Regions from separate parts of the Neomoorella thermoacetica genome, predicted to be linked through region 1. Evidence: riboswitches for the same ligand, from Rfam matches in the RefSeq annotation. Region 1 holds a riboswitch; each other region holds the start of a gene.

What was found. Region 1 has a riboswitch for cyclic di-GMP ahead of MOTHE_RS07180 (methyl-accepting chemotaxis protein). Riboswitches for the same ligand answer to the same signal wherever they lie in the genome.
Region 2: linked by a shared signal. The riboswitch ahead of flgB (flagellar basal body rod protein FlgB) and the one ahead of MOTHE_RS07180 (methyl-accepting chemotaxis protein) in region 1 are both predicted to bind cyclic di-GMP.
Region 3: linked by a shared signal. The riboswitch ahead of MOTHE_RS14075 (methyl-accepting chemotaxis protein) and the one ahead of MOTHE_RS07180 (methyl-accepting chemotaxis protein) in region 1 are both predicted to bind cyclic di-GMP.

The regions. Positions count from the first base shown of each region.
Region 1 is NZ_CP012369.1:1,427,757-1,437,337, reverse strand. Features, by position in the region: gene MOTHE_RS07225 (RidA family protein) at 1-382, shown strand, start outside; gene MOTHE_RS07220 (secondary thiamine-phosphate synthase enzyme YjbQ) at 384-779, shown strand; gene MOTHE_RS07215 (dodecin family protein) at 861-1,070, opposite strand; gene MOTHE_RS07210 (fumarylacetoacetate hydrolase family protein) at 1,342-2,118, shown strand; gene MOTHE_RS07205 (SNF2 helicase-associated domain-containing protein) at 2,213-2,428, shown strand; gene MOTHE_RS07200 (hypothetical protein) at 2,618-2,866, shown strand; gene MOTHE_RS07195 (pyridoxal phosphate-dependent aminotransferase) at 2,945-4,135, shown strand; gene ku (non-homologous end joining protein Ku) at 4,237-5,070, shown strand; gene ligD (non-homologous end-joining DNA ligase) at 5,067-6,029, shown strand; cyclic di-GMP riboswitch class I at 6,186-6,273, shown strand; gene MOTHE_RS07180 (methyl-accepting chemotaxis protein) at 6,470-8,449, shown strand; gene MOTHE_RS07175 (hypothetical protein) at 8,449-8,664, shown strand; gene MOTHE_RS07170 (OsmC family protein) at 8,858-9,301, shown strand; partial or broken gene MOTHE_RS14270 (AAA family ATPase) at 9,474-9,581, shown strand, end outside.
Region 2 is NZ_CP012369.1:698,837-708,417, forward strand. Features, by position in the region: gene fliS (flagellar export chaperone FliS) at 1-416, shown strand, start outside; gene MOTHE_RS03455 (hypothetical protein) at 420-908, shown strand; gene MOTHE_RS03460 (AbrB/MazE/SpoVT family DNA-binding domain-containing protein) at 962-1,165, shown strand; cyclic di-GMP riboswitch class I at 1,407-1,504, shown strand; gene flgB (flagellar basal body rod protein FlgB) at 1,671-2,069, shown strand; gene flgC (flagellar basal body rod protein FlgC) at 2,129-2,566, shown strand; gene fliE (flagellar hook-basal body complex protein FliE) at 2,818-3,126, shown strand; gene fliF (flagellar basal-body MS-ring/collar protein FliF) at 3,225-4,799, shown strand; gene fliG (flagellar motor switch protein FliG) at 4,811-5,821, shown strand; gene MOTHE_RS03490 (FliH/SctL family protein) at 5,811-6,569, shown strand; gene fliI (flagellar protein export ATPase FliI) at 6,566-7,876, shown strand; gene fliJ (flagellar export protein FliJ) at 7,955-8,389, shown strand; gene MOTHE_RS03505 (flagellar hook-length control protein FliK) at 8,456-9,581, shown strand, end outside.
Region 3 is NZ_CP012369.1:661,998-671,578, reverse strand. Features, by position in the region: gene MOTHE_RS12735 (DUF1540 domain-containing protein) at 196-354, shown strand; gene MOTHE_RS13435 (DUF5798 family protein) at 551-898, opposite strand; gene MOTHE_RS14075 (methyl-accepting chemotaxis protein) at 914-2,341, opposite strand; cyclic di-GMP riboswitch class I at 2,405-2,491, opposite strand; gene MOTHE_RS03305 (polysaccharide deacetylase family protein) at 2,705-3,679, opposite strand; gene MOTHE_RS03300 (M1 family aminopeptidase) at 3,728-5,407, opposite strand; gene MOTHE_RS03295 (amino acid permease) at 5,642-7,162, shown strand; gene MOTHE_RS03290 (trypsin-like peptidase domain-containing protein) at 7,267-8,427, opposite strand; gene MOTHE_RS13240 (hypothetical protein) at 8,712-8,849, shown strand; gene MOTHE_RS03285 (competence/damage-inducible protein A) at 8,940-9,581, shown strand, end outside.

The DNA of each region.
Region 1 (9,581 bases):
TGCAACCAATCAGGCTCCGGCAGCCATCGGGCCTTACTCCCAGGCCATTAAGATAGGCAACTTGATTTTCACCTCCGGTCAAATACCCCTTGACCCGGCAAGCGGCCGGATCGTCGACGGCGGGGCGGCTGAGCAGACAGCCAGGGTGATGGCCAATTTGCAGGCCGTCCTGGCTGCCGCCGGGGCCGGCCTGGAGGATATTGTCAAAACTACCGTATATATAAAAGATATGAATGACTTTAGCGCTATCAACGAGGTTTACGGGCGGTACTTTACCAAGGAACCCCCGGCCCGTTCCTGCGTAGAGGTGGCCCGCTTGCCTAAAGATGTACTGGTGGAGATCGAGGCGGTGGCGGTTGTCGGGAATAATGGAGGCCGGTAAAATGCTTTTTACCTTTGATCTTCAGACCCAGGCTAAAGAGGCGATGATTGATATTACCCACCTGGCTGCAAAGACGGTAAAGGAGGCGGGCATCAAAGAGGGCTTCTGCCTGGTTTATGTACCCCATACCACGGCCGGGGTAACTATTAATGAAAACGCCGACCCGGATGTGGTGACCGATATCCTTGCGGCCCTGGCGAGAATCGTCTCGGCTGGCGGTTACCGTCACGGGGAAGGTAATTCTCCGGCCCATATCAAGGCTTCCCTCATGGGTAGTAACCAGACGGTAGTTATCCATGAGGGCCGCCTGGTTCTGGGTACCTGGCAGGGTATTTATTTTTGCGAATTCGATGGACCCCGCCGGCGCAAGGTCCATGTCAAGGTGTGGGAAGGATGATTTTTCTGCCATTTCCGGTATCCATTGTTTTGCGCGGTACATTATATCTGTAAAGCCCCGGCGAAGTCCGGGGCTTTAGCATTAAAGATCTGCGCTGTGGTCGGCATAGGCGATTTTTACATTGGCCTTAAACTCGGACAGCTTGCCGTCCTTGACGTTGGCTGTCAGGTTGTAGACCTCTACGCCGGAGATGTTACTGATGTCGCGGCTGGCTTCAGACACGGCCTTTTGAACGGCGTCCTTCCAGTTGTTAGGAGATTCGCCCACCAGTTCTACTACTTTGACGTGCAAAAGTAGCCCTCCCTTCCTCGGATTAGATTCTTCTTCGCGACTTTATTATTCCCCCGCCAGGGAGAATAATCCCATTCCTGACGTTATAGCAACCGTTTCAATAAATACCAAATAATAAATACCAAATGCACCTCTGCCGGGAAATGCAACCCGGTTAATTTTTCACTGCGCCAGCCCCGTCGAGCCCCCGGAGGGCTTTTTGCGGTGACTTAAAAGCTGTAAATATAGTACAATAATTTTATGGCTTCAACAGGAAAGGGGAGGGCTACAAATGGAAAGAAGCGAGAAGATAGTACGTTTTAGCGCTGGGGGTGAGGTTTTTTACGGCCGCCTGGAAGGGGCGAAAATCCTGGCCCTGGAGGGCGAAATCTTTGGCCCCTGCCGGGAAAGCGGGCGCCAATTTAGCCTGGACGAAGTTCGCCTCCTGGCCCCATGCCGGCCGGGCAAGGCCGTGTGTGTTGGTCTGAATTACCGCAACCATATTACCGAGATGAGCGAAAAGCTACCGGAGGAACCGGTGATCTTTATAAAACCGTCCACCAGCGTCATCGGCCCCGGGGAGACGATTATTTACTGGCCTATGGTGGGCCGCCTGGATTATGAAGCCGAACTGGCGGTGGTCATCGGCCGCGAGGCCCATAACGTCGAGGAAAGAGAGGCGGCAGACTATATTTTTGGCTACACCATAGCCAACGATGTCACGGCCCGGGACCTGCAGCAGAAGGACGGCCAGTGGACCAGGGCCAAGGGTTTCGACACCTTTCTGCCCTGCGGTCCCTGGATTGTCCGGGGTATCGACGCCGGCGACCTTCGGGTCCAGGCCTTCCTGAACGGAGAATTGAAGCAGGACGGGCGTACTTCCCAGTTGATTTTCCCGGTACCCAGGCTGGTCAGTTTTATCTCTCGGGTGATGACCCTCCACCCGGGGGACCTGATCCTTACCGGCACCCCTGCAGGTGTGGGCCCTATGCAGGTGGGCGATACCATTGAAATCAGGGTGGAGAACATCGGCAGCCTGGTCAATAGGGTCGCCGCACCGGTGATATAACTGGACTATGGTACGGAGTGGTCTGAGTTACCCCGGTTTTGAGTACTGAACAGGAACTCATCAGCGCCTTGCTGGCTTTAAGTGCCGGGGAAAGGTGCCCCTGGTCCGGCTGCGGGGCCAGTGGGTGGAGCTGTGCCCCGAAGAGTTGGAGTCCCTGTCCCGGTTCTGGCGCGAAGGTGCCTCAACGGGGGTCGTCACGGCGAAGGAAGCCCTGAGACTCGGACTGGCCGGAGGCCAGGTGCCGGGCCGGGAGCCCGGACGGCGGCCTCCCGGGTGTCCCCGGCCTGCCGGTTCTCCGGGTGGAAGCTGAGGGGGAGTTGGGGTCCCTGCTGCAAAAGCTCCGGGACAACCATCCTTCCTTGTTTTTCGCCTGCGGGGCCGGGGGAAAGAAGAGTTAATTACCGCCCTGCGGGAGAAACGGGCCGCCCTTGCCGGCGGAAGCGCGACGGCGGCTGCTGCCGGAGGCGGGGAAGAAACGGCTGCCGGGGGCGAGGAGCTTTTGCCGGTGCTTCCCCGGGACCCGGGCGAATTCTGGCGGGCGGGCCCGGAGCTGGCCCTTTTCCAGGTCAATATCGCACCTCCAGCCATACCCCGGGCTGTTTTAAAACGCCTGGGCCCGCCACCCCTTGGTCCTTATGCCCGGGAGTTTCAGCAGCTGCTGGCCAGCTACTATCAGGAGATCTCCTGCCGGGCCTACGAACTGGCTAATGCCGGGGACGGCCAGGAAGGGCCGGAGACCGGGTCCTAGCTGGCAGTTGAAAAATCCTTTACAAAAGCCCGGGCGGGATAAATAATAAAGCTAGCAATATTTCTGGAGGGATTTAAGATGCAACTTGCCCAGCGGGCTGCCGGTATCAGTCCTTCACCCACCCTGGCCATTGACGCCCAGGCCAAAGCCATGAAGGCTAAAGGGGTGAAGGTAATAAACTTCAGCGCCGGCGAGCCTGATTTCGGTACACCGGAGCATATCAAACAGGCAGCCATCGACGCCCTGGCAGCCGGCTTTACCCGTTACACGCCGGTAGCCGGGATTCCTGAACTGCGCCAGGCAATATGCGCCAGCCTGGCTGCCCGGGGAGTGACCTATGAACCGGCAGATATCGTCGTCTCCTGCGGCGCCAAGCATTCCCTCTATAATGCCATGCAGGTTTTACTTAACGCTGGTGATGAGGTGATCCTTAGCGCCCCCTACTGGGTAAGCTATTACGAACAGGTTAAACTCGCCGGCGGTGTCCCGGTGGTAGTCACCACCGGCCCCGACACCGGCTTTAAGTTGACGCCAGGGTTGCTGGAAGCGGCCATTACCCCGCGGACAAGGCTTTTAATCCTCAATTCGCCATGTAACCCAACCGGCGCTGTCTACAGCCGGGAGGAACTGGCAGCCCTGGCTGAAGTAATTGTTGCCCGGGACCTGATAGTCATTTCCGATGAAATTTATGCCGCCCTCCTCTACGACGGCCTGACCCACACCAGCATCGCCTCCCTGGCGCCGGAGGTAAAAGAACGGACCATCCTCATTGACGGGGTGTCCAAGACCTACGCCATGACCGGCTGGCGGATTGGCTATGCCGCTGCGCCGCGGCCCGTGGCCAAAGCCATGACGGATCTCCAGAGCCACTCGACTTCCAATCCCACCTCCATCGCCCAGAAGGCGGCCGTGGCTGCCCTGACCGGCAGCCAGGAAGCCGTGGAAATGATGCGTCGCGAGTTTGAACAACGCCGCAACCGCATCCTGGCGGGCCTGCGGGAGTTACCGGGCATCGAATGCAACCAGCCCGGCGGTGCTTTCTACGTTTTCCCCTATATCGGCAAGTTGTTCGGCCGCAAATTCCGGGGTCGGGTCCTGGGCAACTCCACCGATGTCGCTACAGCCCTGCTGAATGAATTCCAGGTGGCAGTGGTACCGGGCGTCGCCTTCGGCGCCGAACCTTACCTGCGCCTCTCCTATGCCACCTCCATGGACCAGATCGAAGCCGGCCTGGAAAGACTCCGGGCCTTTGTAACCGAACTGGAATAGTTGTGCCGATCCTGGCCGGCCCGGGGCGCCCGGGCTTTTCTTTTTGCCGTATTGCCACCCGGCCGGATGGAGATACTAGGGAAAAGCCTGAGGTGAGAGCCATGCGGCCCCTGTGGAAAGGCGCCATCAGCTTCGGCCTGGTCAATGTGCCGGTGAAGCTCTACCCGGCCACCGAGAGCAACGACCTCAAGTTCAATTACCTGCATACCCGTTGCAAAACACCCATCCAGTACCGGAAGTACTGCCCCTACTGCCAGGTGGAGGTACCGCCGGAGGAGATAGCACGCGGCTATGAATACGAAAAGGGCAAGTATGTAATCTTGCGGGAGGAAGACCTGGAGGCTATTCCCGCCGAAAAAACCAGGAGCATTAACATCATGGACTTCGTCGACCTGGAGGAAATCGACCCTATCTACTTCTCCCGCTCTTACTACCTGGCCCCGGCCGACATGGGCCAGAAGCCTTATCTCCTCTTGAAAAAGGCTATGGAGGAGACGGGCAAGGTGGCCGTCGCCCGGGTAACTATCCGGAGCCGGGAATCCCTGGCGACGGTCAGGGTCTATGGCCCGGCCTTGGTAATGAGCACCATGTTTTACCCCCGGGAGGTAAGACCTGTAACCGGGATGCCGGAACTGGACTTCCAGGTGAACCTCCGCGAGAACGAGGTGAAGATGGCTGTTACCCTGATCAAGAGCATGGCAACCAGTTTCCAGCCGGAGAAATATACGGACACCTACCGCCAGGCCCTGCTCCAGGTCATCGAAGCCAAAATCGCCGGGGAAGAAGTAGAGGTTCCGGCCCGGCCGGAGGCCGGCAAAGTAGTCGATCTCATGGAGGCCCTGAAAGCCAGCATCGAACTGGTCAGGCAGGAAAAGGAGAAAGTTGCTGCCGACGTCGAGGACCGCAAGCCCCGCCGCCGGCGCAAAACTTCATGACCACTACCGGAGCCGGCCTGCCCCTGTTCCAGATCAGGCCTATGCTCGCCGTAATCAGCAGGCCCTTCGATTCCCCGGATTTCTTGTATGAAATAAAATGGGACGGCTATCGTTGCCTGGCCTACCTTGAGGGACAAACCCTCCTCCAATCCCGCAACCTCCTGAACATTACACCCACCTTTCCCGAACTGGCCAGCCTCCACCAGCGGGTAAAAGGGCAACCGGCAGTACTGGACGGGGAGATTATCGTCCCCGGGAAGGATGGCAAGCCTTCCTTCAGCCTCCTCCAGGGGAGGGGCCGCCTGGGAGACCCCCTTAAAGTAAGGCAGGCGGCCAGGCGCATGCCGGCCATCTTTGTCGCCTTTGACCTCCTTTATTACCAGGGCGAAAACATTATGCCGGAGCCCCTCCGCTGGCGCAAAGAAAGGCTTCAGGAGGCATTAGCGCCGGGGGAGAACCTGATTGTCTCCAGTTTTATTGAAAACTATGGTATGAAGTTCTATGAGGCCTGTGTTGGCCAGGGGCTGGAAGGAGTGATGGCCAAGGAACTGGACAGCCCTTACCTCCCCGGTAAACGCTCACCCCGATGGCGCAAATTCAGGCACACCCGGGCGGGGGAGTTTATTATTGCCGGCTATGAACCGGGAGCCGGCGGGCGTCTCCTGGGGTCCCTCATCCTGGCGGAATGCCGGGAGGGGCAGCTGGTTTACCGCGGCAAGGTGGGTACAGGCTTTGACCGGCAGGAGGAAAAGAAGTTGCTGGTAGAGTTGCAGCAGCTCCAGCCCGGGCCGCCGCCTTTTAAGGAAAACATCCCGGAGCTAAGGAAGCCCCGGTGGGTGCAACCCCGGCTGGTTTGTACGGTGGAGTACCTGGAGCTGACCCCGGACGGCCGCCTCCGTCACCCCACTTACCGCGGCCTGCGCTGGGATAAGGCTCCATGGGAATGCACCTCGACCTGAAGAAGATTTATTACAAACAAAACCACGGTATTTTTGAATCTTTAAGAACCAATTTAATTATGGAACGTTATTTTAGAATCGTTGCAAATCCTTGAATAACATGTTATAATACTTGTCGCTTGGGTCCATAATTTGTCGATATGTGTAAACTTAACCATCAACAAAGGGCAAACCTGTCGAAAGGCAGGGACGCAAAGCCATGGGCCTAAAGCCCGACAAGGGCTATGGTTGCCAGGTTGCCGGTAGCCGGGGTACTTCTTTTTGCTACCGTAACGGAAAGGAGGGAGCTTCCGGTGCGGAGGCTTTTATTATTTGGTTCTGATACACGACCTGCTAAGGAACCATGCGGGACAATGCCAGATGACAGTCATGATTAATTCGGCTTTAATTACAGTGCATGGCCAGCTTAGCCAAATTATATTCGAGAAGGGAAGACGATTATGAAGCTTAAAATCGCCGATAGTATTAGCAGCCGGTTACTAGCGCTGTTCCTTATTTTATCCTTGATACCAGCCATTATTATCAGCCTGGTTAACTTTTATTTCAGTAAGGCCCAATTTACAGCTAACACCTATTTGACCCTAAGGCAAATTACCACCAGTATGGCCGAAAATGTGAACGATTGGATTAACAGCCGTTTAACGCAAATGGATAAGGATGCAACTGCAAGTGTCCTGCAATCAAATGATAAAGAGCAAATTAGAGCTTTTGTAAAGATGGTAGCTGAGCAGACGGTTGATGCCAATTTAGTTTTTTTTGCCGGGACTAACGGTATGGTAATTCCATCCAGCGGGCCAGAAGTCAATATTAGCGATAGGGATTATTACCAGCAGGCCATCAAAGGCAAGGCCGCTATTTCCAATTTGGTTATCAATAGAAGCACCGGCAAAGAGGGCATAACCATAGCTGTACCGGTTAAAGGGCCCGGGGGGATTATCGGTATACTGGGTACCCATTATGACAGCCAGACACTATTACACCAGATAAACAACAGCAAGTACGGGCGGACGGGTTACGCCTACATGCTCGATAACACGGGCGTGGTCATGGCCCACCCGGATGCTAAAAAAGTTTTGAACGAAAACCTGACGAAAACTGAATCCCAGAGCCTGAACAATGTCGCCCAGAAAATGCTGCAAAATAAAGAAGGAGAAGATGAGTATATCCGCAATGGTGTCCGGAACCTGGTCGCCTATGCCCCGGTTAAAGCAACCGGCTGGGTAGTAGCCATGACGGCCCCCACCAGTGAAGTATACGCCGGGGTCACTGCCATGCAACGTTTTAACATTATCCTTATTACCCTTGCTGCCATCCTCATAGCCCTGCTGGCCTTTTATATCAGCCGAAAGATAGCCAGGCCCATTATCACCCTGGCGGGGCAGGCCGATGTTTTAGCCACAGGCAACCTGCAGGTAGACATTAACACCAACTTCTACGGTGAGCTGGGGACTTTAGGCCGATCGTTAAAGACTATGGTCACCAACCTGCGGTCCATAGTCCAAAAAGTTCAGGATAGCGCCAACCAGATAGCCTCTTCCGCCCAGGAGTTCAGCGCCTCTACGGAGGAAGCTTCCCGGTCGGTGGAGCAGGTGGCCAATGCCATTCAGGATATGGCCCGGGGCGCCAACGACCAGGCTACCCAGTCCCAGAATATAGCGGAATTGGTCAATAACATCACCGGTGCCATTGGCTCAACCAGGGACAGGGTAGAAGCCCTGGCCAGGTATTCGGAACAAACCGGGGAGCTGGTGGACGACGGCCTGGCGTCTATGGAAAACCAGAACGACAAGATGGCGGAAAACCTGCAGGCAGCGCAAGCTGTCAGCGAAGCTATCAATAAGCTGGCCCGGGGGGCACGGGAGGTGGGTCAGATCCTGGAAACAATCACCAGCATTGCCGACCAGACCAACCTGCTCGCCTTGAATGCGGCCATCGAGGCAGCCCGGGCCGGAGAACACGGGCGGGGTTTTGCCGTAGTCGCTGAAGAAGTGCGCAAACTGGCCGAAGGTTCGGCCCAGGCAGCGAGTGAGATCGGCCAGATTGTCCAGAAGATCCAGGACGAGGCCCAGGGGGCGGTGGCAGAAATGGATAAGGCTAAAGTCATTGTCGACGCCCAGCAGGATGCCGTTAATCATGCCAACGAGGTATTCCAGAACATCTCTCAGAAGGTAAAGGCCATGGTCAAGGGCATCGAAGAAATAGCCGCCGCAACGGAGCAGATAAACAATGAGGCCCGGAAAATTACGGAAGCTATCCAGGGGGTGTCGGCAATAGCCGAGGAGAATGCGGCGGCAGCTGAAGAGATATCGGCCAGTACCGAAGAACAGAGCGCCACGGTGGAGGAAATCGCCGCCTCGGCCAATGCCCTGGCCAGCCTGGGGCAGGAACTGCAGCAGCTCATTGCCCGATTTAAGCTGTGATGCTGGAAAGGACTAATGCCAGCCCCTGTCCGGGCCCAGGGGAGGATGGTGTCCGGCAGGAAAAAGACACACTTGTTAACCTCAATGCCCTCGAAAACTTGATGACGGAATACCTGGGTTTGCTGCCGGAAGGGGAAAAACGTTACCTCAGGCGCATGATTTGCGGCCAGGTAGAAATTTTAATCCATGACCTCCTCAGGCGACTTGCAGATTAAACAGGAACCACCGCCAGTATGACCAGGCGGTGGTCTTTTCAACCTATATTCAGTACCTTAATTTCCTGCATTGACCCTCACAGGGACGAAGCGATCGTCCGGGCCGTTTAAAACTCCGGCACCGCGGCCATAACCTTGCTCCCCGGTGACAGCAGGTGTATAATAGCAAAAAATAGTAGTAGGAGGGTAAAAAATGCAAGTCACCGTAACGTGGGAAGGGGAAAAAATGCGTCTCAAGGGCGTGGGGGCTTCCGGCCAGCCGGTTGCCATGGATGCCGGTACGGATCACGGTGGCCAGAACCAGGGGGCCAGGCCCTCCGAAGTCCTCCTCATGGGTATGGCCGGCTGTACGGCCCTGGATGTCCTGACTATCCTGCAGAAAAAGCGTCTCTCCCTGACTTCCTTTGCCATTGATGTCGAGGCCGACCGGGCGACGACTGACCCAAAGGTTTTCACCTCCGCTACCCTTATTTACCGCCTGGAGGGGCCTGACCTGCCCGAGAGCCAGGTTAAGCAGGCCATTGAGTTATCCTTGAGTAAATACTGTGGCATGGTCAATACCATGAAAAAGGCCATGCCCATCTCGTATTGCTATGAGATTAACGGTAGCCGCAGCGCCGTCGAACCCGCACCTTAAAAAGAAACCGCTACCGGGGTACCCTCTCTTGTAGCGAGGCGGACCAGCCAACCTGAAACGGCTAATGAGCTGTATTAACGCTCGGGTATCCTAACCTGGCAGACGCCAGGTTTTTCTTTTGGATAAGGGCGTGGCGTGACAGCGGGGGAGCCGGGAACAGGAAGGAAACCGGCGACAGCGTCTGGGCATCGCCGACGTTATCCTAAAAGATCCAACCATTATTATCCTCGACGAGCCCACCCTGGGTATTGATCCCGAGGGCGTGCGGGAGTTGCTCTCC
Region 2 (9,581 bases), 730 kb from region 1:
TGGCTGTCATCAACCCCTACCAGGCCTACCAGCAAAACCAGGTCCAAACCCTGTCCCAGGAGAAGCTGGTGCTGATGCTTTACGATGGAGCCCTGCGCTTTTGTCGCCAGGGGCTGGTGGCCATGGAGCAAAAGGATTATGCTGCTGTGAGCAATAACCTGGGTCGGGCCGAGGATATTTTAAGCGAATTGATGGCGACCTTAAACCGGGATGTTGGCGATATTGCTGAAAACCTGTACAAGCTGTATGATTTCATGTATCGCCATTTGGTGCAGGCCAATGTGAAAAAAAGTGTAAAGATGATCAAAGAAGTTATTGAGCTCTTGCAGCAACTGCGCGACACCTGGGAAGAGGCTACAAAAATATATCAGACCCACGATTACCGCACCACAGCAGGTGTGAACTGGCAGGGTTAATTAATGAACGAAATAGAAACAGCGGCCAGGCAGCTTTTAGAGGCGTATGGCCAGGAAATAGAAATGTTGCAGGTATGGCAGCGAAACTTAAAGCAACAACAGCAAGCCATTCAAGCCGGCGCCTGGGGTGACTTGAATAATCTCCTAGCAGAAGCCGCTCCCTGGAGGGAAAGGCTGACCCGGGCGCGGCAGGCTACCCGGCAGCTTGAAGAGTTCCTGGTATTAGTTTCAGGGTGTGAAATTCTGGAGTGGGAAAAGATCGAGTTCCTGCCGCCGGCAACCCGCAAGGAACTTTCCAGGGCAGCCCTGCAAGTGCGGTCCTTATGGGAAGAATGCCAGTATGTGCATGAAGCCAATATAAAAAAATGCAATCTGGCTATAGCAACGATTAGGGCTGAGCTGGAGCAAGTACGAACAGCCCGGCAAATGGGCCTGGCCTACCGGCGGGAAAATAAAACTATGCTGCCCCGCTGCCTTGACCGGCGGTTATAAGTTAAGTTTTAGGTAGAGAACAGGGGCAGGGATAGGTGGGGGGAAGGAAGACAATGAGCAAGCAGGTTGAAATAACAAAATTATCAAGCCGGGGGCAGGTAGTTATCCCGAAAGAAATACGGCAGCAGCTGGGATGGGAAACGGGCGATCACGTGGCTGTGGAAGTACAGGGGGATATGGTCATCCTGCGGCGCCTGCAGCTGGAAAGCTACGGGGAAGGAAGGTACCAGCAGGCCAGGATGAGTTTAATCAAGTAGAAGTCCTGACGTTTTTAGCCAACAGGCAGCGTATCCTGGTTACTTTGCTTTCTAAGTGGCAAGGGCGATAAATTGGTGGGTCCTGTCGAGGCAGGGCCAATGGCTGTATTGATTGCATGAAAGAGCCGTTTCTCCATAGACGGCTCATTATTTTTTGGTTAAATTTCTCTCCACCTGCAAGAATTTGCCAAAACGTGTTGAATAAATACCGAAAGCAACCAAGGTAAAACTTTCTTACTCCGGGCGTCAAAGGCAAGCTCTCCGAAAGGGGATGCGCGCAAAGCCATGGGTCTAAGGCCTGGTAGATACAGACCGGGCTATGGCTGCCAGGCTACCGTAACCGGTTAAATTGTTATGCCCGGAAGAGGGCCTTTATTTTTAGGCATGGGACTTTAGTCCCGGGGCAATTGGGCCTTTTGTCCGATACCAAGATTACCACGAAAGTGATAAAGTGGTAACTGTTGGAGAATAGCATCGATTTTTCAGGGAATAGGGTGAGAATTGGGTGTTCCTGACGCCGACCATGTACGTCCTGGAGAAGGCCCTGGACACGGCCACCCTGCGCCAGAGGACCATCGCCCACAATATCGCCAATGTCAATACTCCCGGCTTTAAGCGCTACCAGGTCTCCTTTGAGGACCAGCTCAGCCGGGCCCTGGGGCTCGAGCCGGGCTTGCCCCTGTATCGTACCAACCCCTACCATCTGCCTCCATCCGGCCTGGAGCTCGCTCCCCAGGTAAGCAGGGATACCAGCACCACCATGCGCCAGGACGGCAACAATGTCGATATCGACCGCGAGATGGTTGACCTGGCCCAAAATAGCCTGAACTTTAACGTTGCTGTCCAGCAGCTCAACACCCGCCTGGCCATGTTGCGCTACGTGATCAACGAGGGTAGACGTTAGGCGGCTGGATCCGGCCTGCAGGTAAGGGAAACAAGGGGAAATCAGGGAGGGATAAAAGGTTGGAACTGCTACCGGCCCTGGCCATCAGTGCCTCCGGCCTCACGGCGGAACGCCTGCGCCTGGATATTATCGCCAACAACCTGGCCAATATCAATACCACCCGCACGCCCCGGGGCGGTCCCTACCGTCGCGAAGTGCCTGTGTTCGCCGAGAGATTGCAGGAAGCTATGGGGCAGCTACCCGGGCGGCCTTCGTCCCGGGCTCCCGGCGCCGGGGTAGAAGTAGCTGCCATTGTCGAGGATAATTCCCCGCCGCGCCTGGTCTACGATCCGTCCCATCCGGACGCCGACGCCAATGATTATGTTCATTTACCCAACATCAATATCGTCAACGAAATGGTCGACATGATCACCGCCTCGCGGGCTTATGAAGCCAATGTGACGGTCTTGAACGCCGCCAAGGCCATGACCTTGAAGGCCCTGGAGATCGGCCGTTAGGCTACCAGGCTGGATGGCCACAAAGATCACCGGCCCGGGACCGTGGGCGGGTCCCTGCCGGCAGTGCTGCCTGGATGAATCCATATCACTCCGGCAGACCACCGGCAGGCGATGCCATCTAGATAGTTACACCTTAAATGGCGCACTGCATGCGAGCCCGGCCGCCGGCTAACAGGCAGGTATGGGCAGCGAGCCTGTTTCGCGGCTACCAGCCGGGCCCGCAAGGATAATTCGAGGAGGGTATGTTCCCAATGCTCCTTACACCCGTATCCCTTTTAATGCCGGCACCCCTTCAGGAGACCCGGCCGGTTTCCCAAACCGGGGGGACGGATGCCGTGGCCCAATCCTTCGGCAATCTCCTGCGGCAAAAGCTGGATGAACTCAATAACCTGCAGCAGCAGGCCGACGCTCTCACCCAGGAATATTTTGCCGGTAAGGTGGAGGATGTCCACCAGGTCATGCTGGCCCTGGAGGAGGCTAACCTCTCCCTGCAGCTGGCCATGCAGGTGCGTAATAAAGCCGTCGAAGCCTATCAGGAAATTTCCCGCATGCAAATATAAACTACTTGATTGAGAACTAAATAGTAACTTCATAGTAACTTCCAAGACATACCCGGCAGTTTGAGAAGGAAACCATACCACCTTCAGGGAGCTTATTAATGAAGGTTAAAGATATATTTGGCAAAGCAAAGAGTTTTTGGCAGGGATTGACTCCGGGGCGGCGTTCGGCCCTGGTAGCGGTAACCCTGGCCGCCTTGCTGGCGGCGGGTTTCCTGGTCCAGTGGCTGGTGAGGCCCCAATACGCGCCCCTTTTCACCAACATGCAGCAGCAGGACGCCGCGGCGGTTACGGCAAAATTGAAGGAGATGAAGGTTCCCTACCGCCTGACGGGTGACGGTACCACCATCGAGGTACCCAAAGACCAGATCTACCAGTTACGCCTGGACCTGGCCAGCGCCGGTGTCCTGAACAACGGCCAGGGTTTTGAGCTTTTCGACCAGAACAAGCTGGGTATGACCGACTTTGAGCGTAACCTGGATTATCAGCGTGCCCTGCAGGAGGAACTGCGGCGGACCATCGTTACCCTGGACGAGGTGGAAGACGCCCGGGTGCACCTGGTCATCCCCCAGCCCAGTGTTTTCCTGCAACAGCAGCAGCCGCCGTCGGCGGCCGTGGTTTTAAAGCTCAAGCCCCTGGCGCGGCTGAAACCGGAACAGGTCAAGGGCATCATGGAGCTGATTGCCGCCAGCGTCCCCGGGCTGAAGCTGGAAAACATCCGCGTCATCGATATGTACGGCAACGTCTTGAGTGACGGCGTTGCCGACAGTGCGAACGCCCCCTTAAGCCAGAAGCAGCAGACCCAGATGGAGATCAAGCGGCAGTTCGAAAAGGACCTGGAGCAGCGCCTCCAGAGTATGCTGACCCAGATTTTGGGGCCGGGGAAGGCCGTGGCCATGGTGACGGCGGACCTCAACTTCGACCAGCAGGAAATCAACCAGACCACCTGGGGCAAGCAGGGGGCGCTTAGAAGCGAGGAGATTAAAACCGAGCAGGGCACTTCTAACGGCGGAGCCGGCGGTGTGGCGGGGACGGCAGGTAACAACGGGCCGGGTTATCCGGCCGTAAACCCCGCCAACGGAAACTATAACACGAGCGATACCGTCCACAACTACGAGCTGGATAAAACCGATACCCACACCATAGTGGCTCCCGGGCAGGTCCGGCGGCTTTCCACCGCGGTAGCCGTTAACGGCCCGGTGAACGCGGCCTTAAACAACCAGATCCAGCAGATCGTCAGCGCCGCGGTGGGCTACCAGCCGGCCCGGGGCGATCAGATCACCGTTACCAGCCTGGCCTTTGACAACTCCCTGCAGCAGCAAATGGCGGCCGACATGGCCGCCCAGCAGCAGCGCCAGCAGAGGCTGCGCCAGTACCTCCTGTGGGGAGGCGTGGGGCTGGTGTCCCTGGCCCTGCTGGTGACCCTGATCGTTCTTATCCTGCGGCGCCGTCGGCAGGCGGCCCTGGAAGAACAGATGGCTGCCGCGGCCCTGCCGGCCGGCGTGCCGGTAGAACCCCTGGTAGTGGAACCGGTAGAACCGGTGGAACCGGCGGACCTGGAGAAGCAGCGCCAGGAAGCCCAGCGCAAGGCTAAACTGGAGCAACTGCAGGAGATCATCCGCCAGCGGCCGGAGGATGCGGCTTTACTGCTGAAGGCCTGGCTGGCAGAAGATTAGAGGTGGGTTGGTTGGCAAAGCAGAAGGCCCTCACAGGTCTGGAAAAGGCGGCTATCTTTTTGATTGCCGTGGGCCCGGAGCTGTCGTCCTTAATTCTCAAGCAGATGGCCCCGGAAGATATCGAGCGCATCACCTACCAGATTGCCAACACCCCTGCGGTCGACCCGACAACCAAGCAGCAGATAATCGACGAGTTCCTGGAACTTAATGATGCCAAGCAGTTTATGCTTCAGGGGGGCATCAAGTACGCCCGCGACGTCCTGGAGAAAACCGTGGGGCCGGCCCGGGCGGCGGAGATTATCAAAAAGCTCCTGGCAACTTCTAAGATCCGGCCTTTTAACATGATCCGCAAGGCCGATCCCAAGCAGCTGGTCAATTTCATTTATAATGAGCACCCCCAGACCATCGCCCTGATCCTGGCTTACCTGGAACCGGAGCAGGCGGCGGTGATCTTGGGAGCCCTGCCGGACCAGCTGCAGGCCGACGTGGCCAAGAGGATCGCCCTCATGGAGCGGGCTTCGCCGGAAACGGTGCGCGAGCTGGAGAGCATCCTGGAACAGCGCCTTTCTTCCCTGGTGGACCAGGACTTTGCCGTTGCCGGCGGGATCAAAAGTCTGGTGGACATCCTGAACCGGGCCGACCGCGGCACGGAACGGACCATCCTGGAATCCCTGGAGCAAGACGACCCCGAACTGGCCGACGAGATCCGCAAGCGGATGTTTGTCTTTGAAGACATCCTCACCCTGGATGATAACTCCATCCGCCGGGTACTGCGGGAAGTCGATCTCAAAGACCTGGCCCTCGCCCTCAAGGCGGCCAGCGAAGACGTGGCCAACCGCATCTACCGCAACCTTTCCAAGCGCGCCGGCGAAATGCTCAAGGAGGATATCGAGTACATGGGCCCGGCTCGCCTGCGAGATGTGGAAGAAGCCCAGCAGCGTATCGTCCAGATTATCCGCCGTTTAGACGAGGCCGGCGAGATTATCATTGCCCGGGGAGGCGAAGACGCCATTGTGGTCTAGAGTGCTGAAGGAAGTCAAGCCGGCCCGGGAGGAAAGGGTAATCCCCCCGCGGCCCCTACGGCTGGTACCGGTGGGAGAAGCTTGTGTCCCCCAGGAAGATGGCGACGTAAACCCCGCGGCCCGGGCGGCGGTGGCTGCCGCCCGGGAAGAGGCTGCAGCCATTATCGCGGCGGCCCGGCAGGAAGCAGAGGTTATTAAGAAGGAGGCCCTGGAAGAACGGGAGCGGGTCCTGGCCGAGGGGAGGGCAGCCGGCGAAGAGCAGGGCTACCGGGAGGGACTGGCCCGGGCTGAGGAGGAAGGTGAGGCTATCCGCCGGGAAGCTGCGGCCATCCGCGAGGAAGCTCGCCGGGTCCTGGAGGAGGCACGGCAGGCTTACCGGGAGACCATCACCGCCGCCGAAGGGGAGATTCTCGACCTGGCCTTAACTATCGCCACCCGGGTGATCGGCCAGGAGGTGGAACAGCGACCGGAAGTGGTCCTGGGCATAGCCCGCCAGGCCATCCGCCAGGTGGCCGAAGGCCAGCACTACATAATCTACGCCTCCCCGGAAGCGGCGGCAATCATCCGCCAGCACCGGGAGGAACTCCTGGCCGAGGCGGCGCCGGAGGCACGGCTGCAGGTCGTTGCCGATCCGGGGTTTAAAACCGGCGGCTGCCGCATTGAGACGGAAAACGGTTTTATCGACGCCAGCGTTGATACCCAGCTGGAAGAAGTGAAAAAAATCCTCCGCGGAGGCGGCCGGCCATGAGTCTGGCTCCTGACCTGACATCTTACCGCCAGCGCCTGGCCGGCGCCACCCTCTGGCGCCGGGGCGGCAAGGTCACCAGGGTGACGGGCCTGACCATCGAAGCCCGGGGGCTGAAGGCGGCTATCGGCGAACTCTGCCGGATCTATAACAACGGCTCCGGCCCCATCGTCGCCGAGGTGGTCGGCTTCCGGGAAGAAGTGACCCTCCTCATGCCCCTGGGGGAGCTGGAGGGCATTGGCCCCGGCTGCCGGGTCATAGCCACAGGCCGCGGCCATTACATCAGGGTGGGGGAGGAACTGCTGGGCCGCGTCTTGGACGGCCTGGGCCGGTCCCTGGACGGCACCGTCCTGGTGAGCGGCGACCCCCAGCCGGTCAACAACCGGCCGCCCAACCCCCTGAGCCGGCGCCGGATCAAGGAAGTCCTGGCTACGGGGGTCAAAGCCATCGACGCCCTTTTGACCTGCGGCTGCGGCCAGCGGGTCGGCATCTTTGCCGGCAGCGGCGTTGGTAAGAGCACCCTCCTGGGGATGATCGCCCGCCACAGCACCGCTGACATCAACGTCATCGCCCTCATCGGCGAGCGCGGCCGGGAGGTGCGGGACTTTATCGAAGGCGACCTGGGGCCGGAGGGCCTGGCCCGCTCCATCGTAGTGGCCGCCACCTCCGACCAGCCGGCCCTGGTGCGGATTAAGGGTGCTTTTACGGCCACGGCCATTGCCGAGTACTTCCGCGACCAGGGGAAAAACGTCCTCCTGATGATGGACTCCCTGACCCGGTTCGCCATCGCCCAGAGGGAGGTGGGCCTGGCCATAGGGGAGCCGCCGACAACCAGGGGTTACACCCCCTCGGTTTTTGCCTCCCTGCCGAAGCTGGTGGAGAGGGCCGGCAACGGCGAGCGGGGTTCCATCACCGGCCTTTACACGGTTCTGGTGGAGGGCGACGATATGAACGAGCCGGTGGCCGACACCGTCCGCGGCCTCCTGGACGGCCACATCGTCCTCTCCCGGCGCCTGGCGGCTGCGAACCACTACCCGGCCATCGACGTCCTCCAGAGCATCAGCCGTCTAATGCCTGAGATCACCTCCCGGGAGCAACAGGAGCAGGCCGGCAAGCTGCGGGATCTCCTGGCGGCCTACCAGGAGGCGGCCGATTTAATTGAGATCGGCGCCTACCAGGCGGGTTCCAACCCCCGGGTGGACGCGGCCCTGAAATACCATGAGGCCATCCAGTCGTTCCTGCGCCAGGGGAAGGATGAATACTTTGCTTTCCAGGATACCCTGGCGGCCCTGGCGGGAATTTTAGCCTAGCCCTTGGCGCCCGGCAGCACCGGGCGGGGCCGGGGGCAGCAACCCTCGCCATCATCCTGCAAATGAAAGGGATCGCCTATGGCTGGTTTTCACTTTTCCCTGGAAAAAGTCCATTCCTATAAATTATCCCTTGAGAAGCAGCTTAAGCTCCAACTGGCCGAGTCTCGCAGGCGCCAGGCAGAAGCCGAGGCTAGTCTAGAGCGTTACCGAAGCCTGCGCGCCGGTGCTCCGGCAATTGAGGGCGCCGTAGCGGTGGAAGAACTCATCCAGAAAGCGGCTTACCTGGAAGCCCTGGACGGCCGCATCGCCTGCCAGCAGGAAGAGGTCGCCCGGGCGAGCCGCGTGGTCACCGAGGGGCGGGAGAAAGTCCAGGCGGCCATGCAGGAGCGCAAAGTCCTGGACCGGCTGAGGGAACGCCAGTTCCAGGACTATAAGTACAACCTGGCCCGGGAGGAGCAAAAGCAGGTGGACGAGGCTGCCGGCAGCCGCTTTTACCGCCGCACATTTGAATAGGCGGCCATCTTCTTTAAAAATAGCCGTCAATTCTTTAGACATCCTTCGTTGAAAGGAGGTGCCAGAATGACTGTCGCGTCTATTAGCAGGTCCAGTGACCTGGAACTGCTGACCAGGACCAGGGAGCACTATCCAGAGCCGGCGGTAGATTTTATTTCCTTCCTGGCGGGGCTGATCCAGCAACCGGCCCACCTTGATCGTCCTGGGGTTTACAATCCCTCCCAGGGGGAAACCGGGGGTCAGGACGGGAACGCCAGGGGAGGATTGCAGGAGCCGGCCGTGCCTGAACCGGCAGGCATAGCGGGCGGACCCGTCAGGAAGGCGATGGGAAGCCCCCGGGAGGCTGATGCCCGGCCGACAGGGCCGGGAGACGGCTACCAGGCCAACGCAGGGGCGGAAGGGACGGCCGGATCCGGTTCCAGTGGGCAGGTCACTGGCCGGGACGCTCCTGCCGCCGCTGCCGGCAAGGAAGCTCCCGCCGGCGGGAAAGGCGCTCCCCGCAGCGGCTTTCAGGCCGGTGACAGCAGGCGAACCGCCGCCGCGCAGGATAAGGTCGCGGCCTGGGATCAGGTAAAGGGCGAAACATCCTCCTCGGCCGGGAAAGCCGTGGAAGCGCACCAGGCGACTTCGCTCCTCGCCGTCGCTGCCGCTAACGTGCAGGACGAGGCCGGCGCCGGGGCCGCCGGCAGAGGTTCCAGACAGCTGCTCCGGGGAAACTGGCCTGACCTGGCAAGCCGGATTGAGGCCGTACCCTGGATGGGAGCGGCCAGGAAGGCCGCCGTGATAAAAGGTAAAGGCCAGGTCCAGGGGGGCCTGCCGGCAGGAGTAAACACCCGGGAGACGGCGACGACCGGCCCGGGCACCCCGGGAACAACCCGACCGGCCGGGACCCCTGCGGAAGGGGCCTTAAAAACCGGCCTGCCTTTAGAGGGAGAAGGGCGACAAGCCAGCGCCGGGAAACCCGTTACCGATGCAAATAGTATGGAAATTGCTGACAGGTCGGCAGGGATGCCCTTTGTTCCCGATAACCGGCAGGCGCCGATGGCTTCCGGGGAAGGGAGACCCCCTGTCAGAGGGCCGGTTCCCGGTAACAGCTTGCTGGCCGGTGACTATAATCCTGCAAATACCGGGCCGAGTAACCGCGAGCCGGCCGGGGAGACCCTGACAAGCAGCGGTGGTAGTTCGCCGGTGG
Region 3 (9,581 bases), 770 kb from region 1:
ATGCATTCCACCTTTCTAACAGGAGATTCTGCGCCCGGGGCCGGATTCCTCCGTGGCAGGCATAATTTTCCTCCCGGAAGTTCAAGCTAAAAGACGAAAAAACTAATCTAACCTGATGGGCAGGTTGCCGGCAGGCGCCCCTGGATAAACCGCTCCTGCAGGGAACCAGCCCTGCCATGCAGGAAGGGATAAGAAATGCCTAAAGTGAATTGCCGGGTGGCCAACTGCATCTACTGGCAGGACGGCGACTGCGAAGCTCAAAAGATTACCATCGCCGTCCAGGGGACGCCGAATACCTCCAGCGCCGTCAACGACCGCTCCACTGAGTGCGAAACCTTCCAGGCCCGGGCTTAAATGTTGATGAAGCCGGGGCCGGCGGCCCGCCTCCGCAGCGGGTTCGGCCCCGGCGGGACTTCCGTGCCCATCCTATCGGTGGCGCCGGGAACGCGTACCCCATGGTAAACGCCAGGAGGTTTCACTCTCCCAGGCTACAGGGCAAACGACTCGCTCCAGGGGCGTACGCGCCATATTAACGCTTCCTTCTCCCGGGCTAAAGTTTAAACCTGGCCACAGCCTCCTCCAGGTTACTGGCGGCGGCTGCCAGTTGCCGGGCCGCCTGGCTGATCTGATCCACGGCCGCTGATTGCTCTTCCGTGGAGGCCGAAACCTGCTGGGTGCTGGCGGCGGCTTCTTCGATGCCGGCGGCAATGCTCTCTACTCGTTCCTTGACCTGGCGGGAACCGGCGTACATGTCTTCCGCCTTTTCGGCCACGTTTTTAATCTTGCCTACCAGGGTATGGATGGCCTGGTCGATGGCGCTGAAGGCTTTGCCGGTGCGGGCCACCACCTCGGTACCCTGCTGGACGTCCCGGGAACCCTCGGCCATACTGGCGACCACTTGTTCAGTCTCCCGCTAGATCTCCTGGACCAGCTCCACGATCTGCTTGGTAGCCCCGGCTGATTGCTCGGCCAGTTTACGTACCTCTTCGGCGACCACGGCGAAACCCCGTCCTTGCTCGCCGGCCCGGGCCGCCTCAATGGCGGCGTTGAGGGCCAGGAGGTTGGTCTGCTCGGCGATGCCGGAGATGACGCCGACAATCTGGCCGATTTGCTGGGAACGGTTGCCCAGTTCCTCGACGGCGCGGGCCATGCGCTCCATACGCTGGGATATGGCCGCCATCTGATCCGTGGCCTCGGCCACGGCTCTGGCCCCTTCGGCGGCCCTGGCCGCCACCTGATCGGAAGCAGCAGCCATATCCTCGGTGTCGCGGTGGACCTCCTCTACCTTGGCCGCCTGGCCGTCGGTGGCTGTCGCCGTCTCGCTGACCTGCTGGGCCTGGTCTTCGGCCCCTTTGGCCATTTCCTGAACGGTGGCGGCTACCTGGCGGACGGCATCTCCTACTTCCTGGGACATCCGGACCAGGTCCTGGCTGGCGGAAGCCACCTGGCCGGTCATGTCGCGCACGCGGCTGATGAGCTGGCGCAGGTTTTCGCCCATGGTATTGAAGGCCGCAGCCAGCTTGCCGACCTCGTCTTTACTGGTGATATGAAGGGGTTCGGCCGTGAGGTCCCCCTCGGCCACCCGGGCGGCATAGGCCGCCACCTGGCCCAGGGAACGGCCCACCATGCGGTTGATAAACCAGGCGATCGCCAGGCCCAGGAGCAGGGACAGGATTAATCCAGAGAGCAGGGTGGCCCGGGCGTTCCGGACGGCGGCAGCCAGTTGTTCTTCCGCCGCGGCGGTTTCTTCGCTTATACCCTTGTTCATATGGGTACCGATGTTATTGATGTTATCCAGGGAGGCCCCCATCTGGAAGCTCAGGATGGGCAGGGCCGCCATGCGGTCACTCTGGCTGGTGTTCAAGATGCTGTTTTTGAAGGTGTCAGTAAAACTCTTGGCAGCCTGCGCCATGGCCGTCAGGTAGCCGGCCGTCTGGCTGTCGAGTTGTTGCCCTTCTAGCTGGGCGCGGGCGGTATCAAAGCGCTTCATGGCGTCGTCAAAGCCCAAGGCGTGGGTCTGGGAACCATTGATTATGTAATCGGTAGCCCGCCGGTAAGCGTCCCAGATGGAACTGGTCATCTCGTTATAGAGCATGCCCTGGTTGTACATGATAGTTACCCTGTTGGTAAGGGCGGCTACCTGCAAGAGGTTAAAATTGACGTAAATGACCACCGCGACAAAAATGGCGATGACCAGGCAGAACCCGGTCGCCAGCCTGACCCCCAGGCTCAAGCGGCTGAAGAAACCGCCCGTCTTCCCTCCGGCCCGGGCCTTCTTTTGAGCCCGGGGGTCCGGCCCTTCTACCTGCAGTCCCTTTTTTTTAAATAGTTTAAACCTCATAAGAACCCTCCTCCTGCCTGGACAAAATTTAAAAGGCTACCCCCTGGGTAGCCCCGTTCCACCCGTGGTAACTGGCTGTCATGGCCCGTGAAGGCTGTAGACCCTCTAGTTTTGCGCCCCTGCCTTTCAGCAGGTTTGCCCTTTCGGGGAATTTTTCCTTTTTTCGCCCTTATTATACCGCAGGAGAGGAAGAATATGCAAGATATACCAGGAGAGAAATTGCCGGCGGGCGGTAAGGCTATTTGCAGGAGGGGCCCCCAGGGGGCCGACGCCCCAACCAGCGAACAATGTAAATGAAGGTTGGGGCAAGGTGCGGGGGTTCACTACGGGGAGCCGCATGAGGGCCGGTAGAGACGCCGGGTCTTAGGGGATTTTACCGGCGGCAATAAGTTCCGATACGGTCACTATTTCATAGCCCCGGTCACGGAGTTCTTTAATGAGTATCGGCAGGGCGACCAGGGTACCGGGGTGGGCCTCATGGAGAAGGATAATGCTGCCGTCGCGGACATTGGCCATAACCCGCTGGATGATCGCCTGGGGGCCGGGATTGGACCAGTCCCGGGGATCGACGCTCCAGGTGACGGTCTTCTCACCCACGTCCCCGGCCGCAGCCAGGAGGTTAGGCCCCATAGCGCCATAGGGAGGCCGGAAATACTTGACCTTCTGGCCCGTAATGGCGGCCAGGGCGCTGGCGGTCTGGCTTAAGTCCTCCCGAGCCGCTTCCCGGGAAACCATGCTCAGGTTGGCATGACGCCAGGAGTGGCTGGCCACCTCGTTATTGCCGGCCAGAACGGCCTTGACCAGATCCGGGTGGGCTACCGCCTGGCTGCCGACCATGAAAAAGGTGGCCCTGGTCCCCATGGCCGCCAGGACCTTCAAGTAACGATCCGTCCAGCCTGGCGAGGGCCCATCGTCAAAGGTAATGGCCACCCGGTGGCCGGCACCAGCTACCTGGCGTAAGGGCTGGAGGTCCTGCCGGGGCGGGGCTGCACCCGGCGGGCTGCTCCCCCACCCCCCAGGCTGGTCACCCGGGGTGAAAGCCGTTTCCCCTTTTGCCACCGCCGGGACAACCGGAGAAATGGTCATTACCGGCTGTTTTACCGCCTCCAGGTACTGGCCGGGTGGTGTTGGCGCGGCCGGGAAATGAACCCCCGGCTTCCCGGCAGACCGGACCAGGCTGTCACCGCCGGCGGTCATAATAACTGCCACCAGCCCCACCAGGGTTGCAAATTGCTCCAGGCGCAGGATAATTACCGGCCAATCCGGCCGCCAGGGTTGCCTGAACACCCGGTTTCCCCAGGACCAGCACTCCGCCACATATTTAACTACCTGGCTCATTCCGGTCGCCCCTCTTCGTGCTTCCATATTATTAGACGCCGGCCGGGGTTATTTGTTCCGTAAAAATGGACTGAAATTGTTGGAATCTAGCTTGCCATAATACGTAATAATTGTCAGCAGGGCCCTGGGCGGGATAATCTCGTAACGGTAATAGCGCTGGACATAGGCCAGGGCCTCCTTTAATTGTTCTTCACCGGCCATCCTTTCCAGTTCCAGCCAGAACATCGCCCCCCGGTTGTAGACAGCCTGGCGGTAGTCCTGTTCGCTACCGTATTCCTCCAGGGGGAGGTTGATGGGCGCACCGGTGCGGGCAGCGAGTTGGGTAATCTCGGCCAGTTTGGCCTGATAAAGGCCGGGATCGAAGTGCCGGTAAAACAGGAGGGTGCTGTACTCGGCCAAGCCCTCGTCAATCCAGGCCGCCTGCCGGGTGTCGTTACCCACCAGATTGTACCACCACTGGTGGGCGACCTCGTGAACGACTACGGCAGGGTTATATGGTTTGCGGTTGCTCAGGAGCAACAGGCCAGGGTATTCCATGCCGGCCAGGTTGTCCAGGGGGACAAAGGCTATATGCAGGTAGCTGTAAGGATAAGGTCCATAGAGCTTCTGGAAAAACTCCAGAGCGCGGGCGGCGACATCCAGGACCGCCGGCGCCATCTCCCCCCGGGACGCAACTACCAGTTGCACCCTGCCCGCCTGGCGGGTGGTGAATTGCCAGTCCGGGGCCGCTGTAAAGGCAAACTCCCGTACCGGCTGGTCGCTATTAAAAGACCAGTCTGTCCATTCTCCCCTTTCCTGGCGTCCCGTCAGCCGGGAACTGGCCAGGACCTGATAGCCGGATGGCAGGGTGAGCCGCACCAGGTAATAGGCTGCGCCGGCGAAGTAAGGGTCGCCATAGGCCGTACCGGCCACCCCGGCCCAGGTATCCTCCGTGGGGGGAGCCAGGATAGGGTACCAGCCGGATACCGTGCTCAGGTTCCCATCCCGGCCCAGGCGCATATCCCCCGGCGGTACTATAGTCTTAAAGGAAAGGACCACGGAAAGGGTCTCCCTAGGGGCCAGGGCCCGTGGTAGGGGCACCTCCAACCGGCTGCCCTTGAAGTGTACCGCCACCGGCCGGTTGTTTACGACCGCCCTGGTGACCGCCAGGCTGGCGCCATTACCGAAGGGAGCATTGGCCGGGAGGTTGAAATTGAGCTGCCGCAAAGGAGTGAGGAAAGGATTCTGGTAAGCCAGGAGCAGTTCTCCCTGAATCTCGCCGCTGGCCGGGTCGTAACGGGCCTGGAGGTCGTAGACGGGGTAGTAACGAAAACGGACCCCTGTGCTGCCCCGGAGGGGCGGCAGGGGCAGGTCAGATCCCCCCTGGCTACTCGAAGTCCCCAGCACTGCCAGGGCCAGCTGGAGGGGGATGTAGAGTTTATCGCCCACCAGGCGGGGGGGTACTTTGAGCTGCCGGGGCTCGCCGTTGAGGGTAGCCACCGGGCTGCCGGCAACAACTCTGGCGCTCCCCGCCCCCCTGAGGACGCCCTGGCCATTATACCAGTCGGCGCTGCCGCCGGCCAGGGGTAGAAAATCCCCCGCCGAAACGAGTACCTGCCCGTCTGCTTCCAGGGGCGGTGGGTCCAGGACCACCTGTTTGAAAGTAGCATCCGTCGCAATCGCCGCCGGCTCCGGGACGAGCCGGGGATAAAAAAAGAAAGCCAGGATGGCGAGGCTTAAGACTGCCATCCCCACTATCCTCTTGGGCAAAACGTTCCACCGCCTCGCCCTTTATTTCGACAGCCTCACCCTTTCTCCTGCTGTAATCATGAAAAATTAACCCTTACAGAGGGTACCGCCCCTGACCAGGATGATGGGCAGGTTGCACCTTTAACAATAAAAGGCTTCCCGGAAAATCCTGCCCGCATAGGTACCGCCGCCAGGTACATAATAAGACTACAGTTATCCGGGAGGAGGGAAAAAATGGGCATCTGGCGAACCAAAAAAATAGCTGACCTGATGCAGGAAGCTGGAGACAATCAAAAGCTCAAGCGGAGCATTGGCACGCCGGAACTAGTCGCCCTGGGTGTAGGGGCAATTATCGGCTCCGGGATTTTTGTCCTGACGGGAGTGGCTGCCGCCAACTACGCCGGCCCGGCCCTGGTTTTCTCCTTTATCCTCTCCGGCCTGGCGGCAGGCCTGGCGGCCCTCGTTTACGCTGAAATGGCCGCCATGATCCCGGTGACCGGCAGCGCCTATACCTATGCTTACGCTTCCCTGGGCGAGATTATCGCCTGGCTCGTGGGCTGGAACCTGGTACTGGAATACCTGGTGGCCTCGGGGGCCGTGGCTGTAGGCTGGAGCGGTTACATCACCGATATGCTGGCGTCTGTGGGGGTCTTTCTGCCCCGGGCCCTGGTCAATTCTCCCTTAAGCGGCGGCCTGGTTAACCTGCCGGCTATCTTGATCACCGTCGTTATGACCGGAGTGGCCATTGTCGGCACCACCACCAGTGCCCGGACTAATAAGATTATCGTCGGGGTAAAAATCCTGGTGATCCTGGCCTTCCTGGCCTTAGGCGCCCCGCGGGTAAACCCGGCCTACTGGCACCCCTTCCTCCCCTTCGGCGTCACCGGTGTCGTCCACGGGGCGGCTATTATCTTTTTCGCCTACATCGGCTTCGATGCCGTGGCTACTGCCGCCGAGGAGGTGCGCGACCCGGCACGGGAATTACCCCTGGGAATCATCGGCTCCCTGGCCCTCGCCACTATATTATATGTGGCCGTTACCATTGTTCTGACTGGTTTGACGCCCTACACCAACTTGAACACCCCTTCCCCGGTGACCACCGGCCTGCTGGCTGCCGGCGTCCGTGGAGCTTCCCTTATTGTGGGCACCGGCGCCCTGGCCGGTTTGACAAGCGTCCTGCTGGTAAACATCTTTGCCCAGAGCCGGGTCTTTATGGCCATGGGCCGCGACGGCCTGCTGCCCCCTCTCTTTACCAGGGTCCACCCTCGCTTCCATACCCCCTGGCTGACAACATTAATCGTCGGCGCCTTTATCACCCTCATCGGCGGCTTCCTGCCGGTGGATATCATTGCCGAGCTGGCCAATGTAGGTACCTTGTCTGCCTTTTTTGTGGTTTCCGTGGGCGTCATGGTCCTGAGGCGCACCCAGCCGGACCTGAAACGGCCCTTCAAAGTGCCCCTGATGCCCTGGACGCCCCTCCTGGCCATAGCATTTGCCGTTTACCTTTTCTTCAACCTGCCAGGTCTAACCTGGATTCGTTTCGGCGTCTGGGTAACCCTGGGACTGGTGGTTTATTTCGCCTACGGCCGTCGCCATAGCGTCCTGGCCCGGGAGGAGGAATCTAAAGCCGTCCCCCGGCCGACCTACCGGCCCTCACCCCTGGAGATGCCCGCACCGGCTCGAAAGCCTTTCCCCTTCAAGCTACCGGCCCCGGACCTCTTGCGTATGTTCCTTCCCCGGTGGCGGCGGGATTAAGGCTGGAGGCGGCTCCAGATATTCGGCCACGAACCTTTAACCGCCAATAAAAAAATTCCGGAAGGGCATCCTCCCGGAACTTTTACTGGGTGTCCATTAAATCCCTACTGGGCCGGCTTTTCCCCCAGGACTACGCTGATATTTAAGGTCTGACCGCGGCGGAAGACCTGGAGCTGTACCTGCTGGCCAATCTTCATACTCTGGATCTTATTCACCAGGTCACTGGCGTCCTTTACTGCCTGGCCATCAACCTGCAGGATCACGTCATATTTTTGGAGGCCCGCTTTGGCGGCCGGGCTACCGCTCACCACCTGGACTACCACGGCACCTTCCTGGCCCTGGAGGCCCAGGATGTCGGCCACGTCCGGGGTTACCTGTTGCAGGGCCACCCCCAGCCAGGGCCGGCTAATCTTGCCCTTGGTCATGAGGTCCTTGAGGACCGGCTGGACCGTGCTGCTGGGAATGGCGAAGCCGATTCCCTGGGCGTCGGCGTTAACGGCGGTATTGATGCCGATTACTTCGCCTTTAAGGTTCAGGAGGGGACCGCCGCTGTTGCCGGGGTTAATAGCGGCGTCCGTCTGCAGCAGGTTTTCATAATGGCGGTTCTGGACGTCTATGGGCCGTCCCTTGGCGCTAATTACACCGACGGTGACGGTATGGTCCAGTCCGTCAGGATTGCCGATGGCGATGGCCCAGTCCCCAACCCGTACCTTGTTGGTATCCCCCAAGGCCAGGTAAGGCAGGGGTTTACCCGCATCGACCTTCAAAACCGCCAGGTCCAGAGAACTGTCGGCGCCGATCACCTGGGCATTCAGGGGTTTGTCAAAACCGACGATAGTTACCTTGACCTGCCTGGCGCCCTCGACGACGTGCTGGTTGGTCAGGATATAACCGTCGCTGGAGATAATAAAGCCCGAACCCAGGGCTCGCTGGACCTGAGGGCCGGTATTAAACTGGTCGCCGAAAAACTGCCGGAAGAAGGGGTCATTGAAGGGGCTGCTGCCCTGGGTTTCCGTCACCGTGTCGATACGCACTACCGCCGGGCCGGTTTTGTCAACGATATCGGCAATGGTCTCCGGTCCCAGTCCCGCCGGGATGCTGGCCGAGGCCGGCTGGGCTGTGCTAACAGCATTCTGGTACGCCTGTTGGGGCCCGGCTGTGGCGCCGGTGATATGATAGAAACCCGCCGTAGCCGCTACCCCGGCCAGGAAAATTAATAAGACCAGCAGCGCGGAAATCCTTGCTCGTCCATCTCGTCGCCACATACTTCATACCTCCAATCTTTTTCTTTGAGGGGTATTATAAAATAGGAAGTTGAAATTAAAATTAAGACAACCTGAGAAAATCCTAAGAAATTGGCATGGCTGGCAAGCGACGGCTGTGAAACTCTTATGCCAAAGCTTTTGCTCAATTAGCATTATATAGCGCCCTTCCTGCCATTGCAACCGCTAATAGCCTCTGGTATACTGTTGGGGGGAGGGGTGGAAATCCTCGTACTAATTAAAAATCAAATCCGGGCCCTCCCGGTGGCGAAAGGTCAGGTGAAAGCATGAAGAGATGGAAGGTTATCCTTTTTCTTGCCGGCTGGCTGATCCTGGGATTCCTGGTGACTGCCGTTAACGGCCTGGGGGAATCCGCCCACGGCGAACATGCACCTACCACAACCGCTGCCGAGACTGCTTCTTAAGCGCCACCGGGCGCTTTTTAATTATGGTGCGGCGCACCCCGCGCTAGCAAGCCCAGCGCCGTAAGATTTATCCTAAGAGGGTGTTTCAACTTGCAAGCTGAAGCGATCTTTACCGGCACCGAGATGCTCCTGGGGCAAATCGTCAATACCAACGCCGCCTTTTTGGGCCGGGAACTGGCTGCCGCCGGGATCAGCCTTTACCGCCAGGTGGTGGTCGGCGATAACCTGGTACGCATCCGCGAAGCCATCGATAACGCCCGCCGGCGGGCCGACCTGATCATCGTCAGCGGCGGCCTGGGGCCGACGGAGGACGATCTCTCCCGGGAGGCCCTGGCCGCAGCCCTGGGCCTGCCCCTGGTGGAAGACCCGGCGGCCCGGGAAAATGTCACCCGTTATTTTGCTGCCCGCCGGCGCCCCATGACGCCCAACAACCTGAAACAGGCCCTGCTGCCGGCCGGAGCCAGGGCCATGGACAACCCCCACGGCACGGCGGCCGGTGTGTTCCTGGAACACGAAGGTAAGGTCTATGCCCTGCTGCCGGGACCGCCGCGGGAGTTTGAACCCATGCTAGTGAACCAGCTCCTGCCCCGGCTGGAACCCTACGGCGCCCGGCGGGAGATCATCTTTTCCCGGGTGTTAAAAATCGCCGGCATAGGCGAATCGGGTGTTGAAGAGGCTGTAAAGGATTTATTGCACAGCGACAACCCTACCCTGGCGCCCCTGGCCAAACCC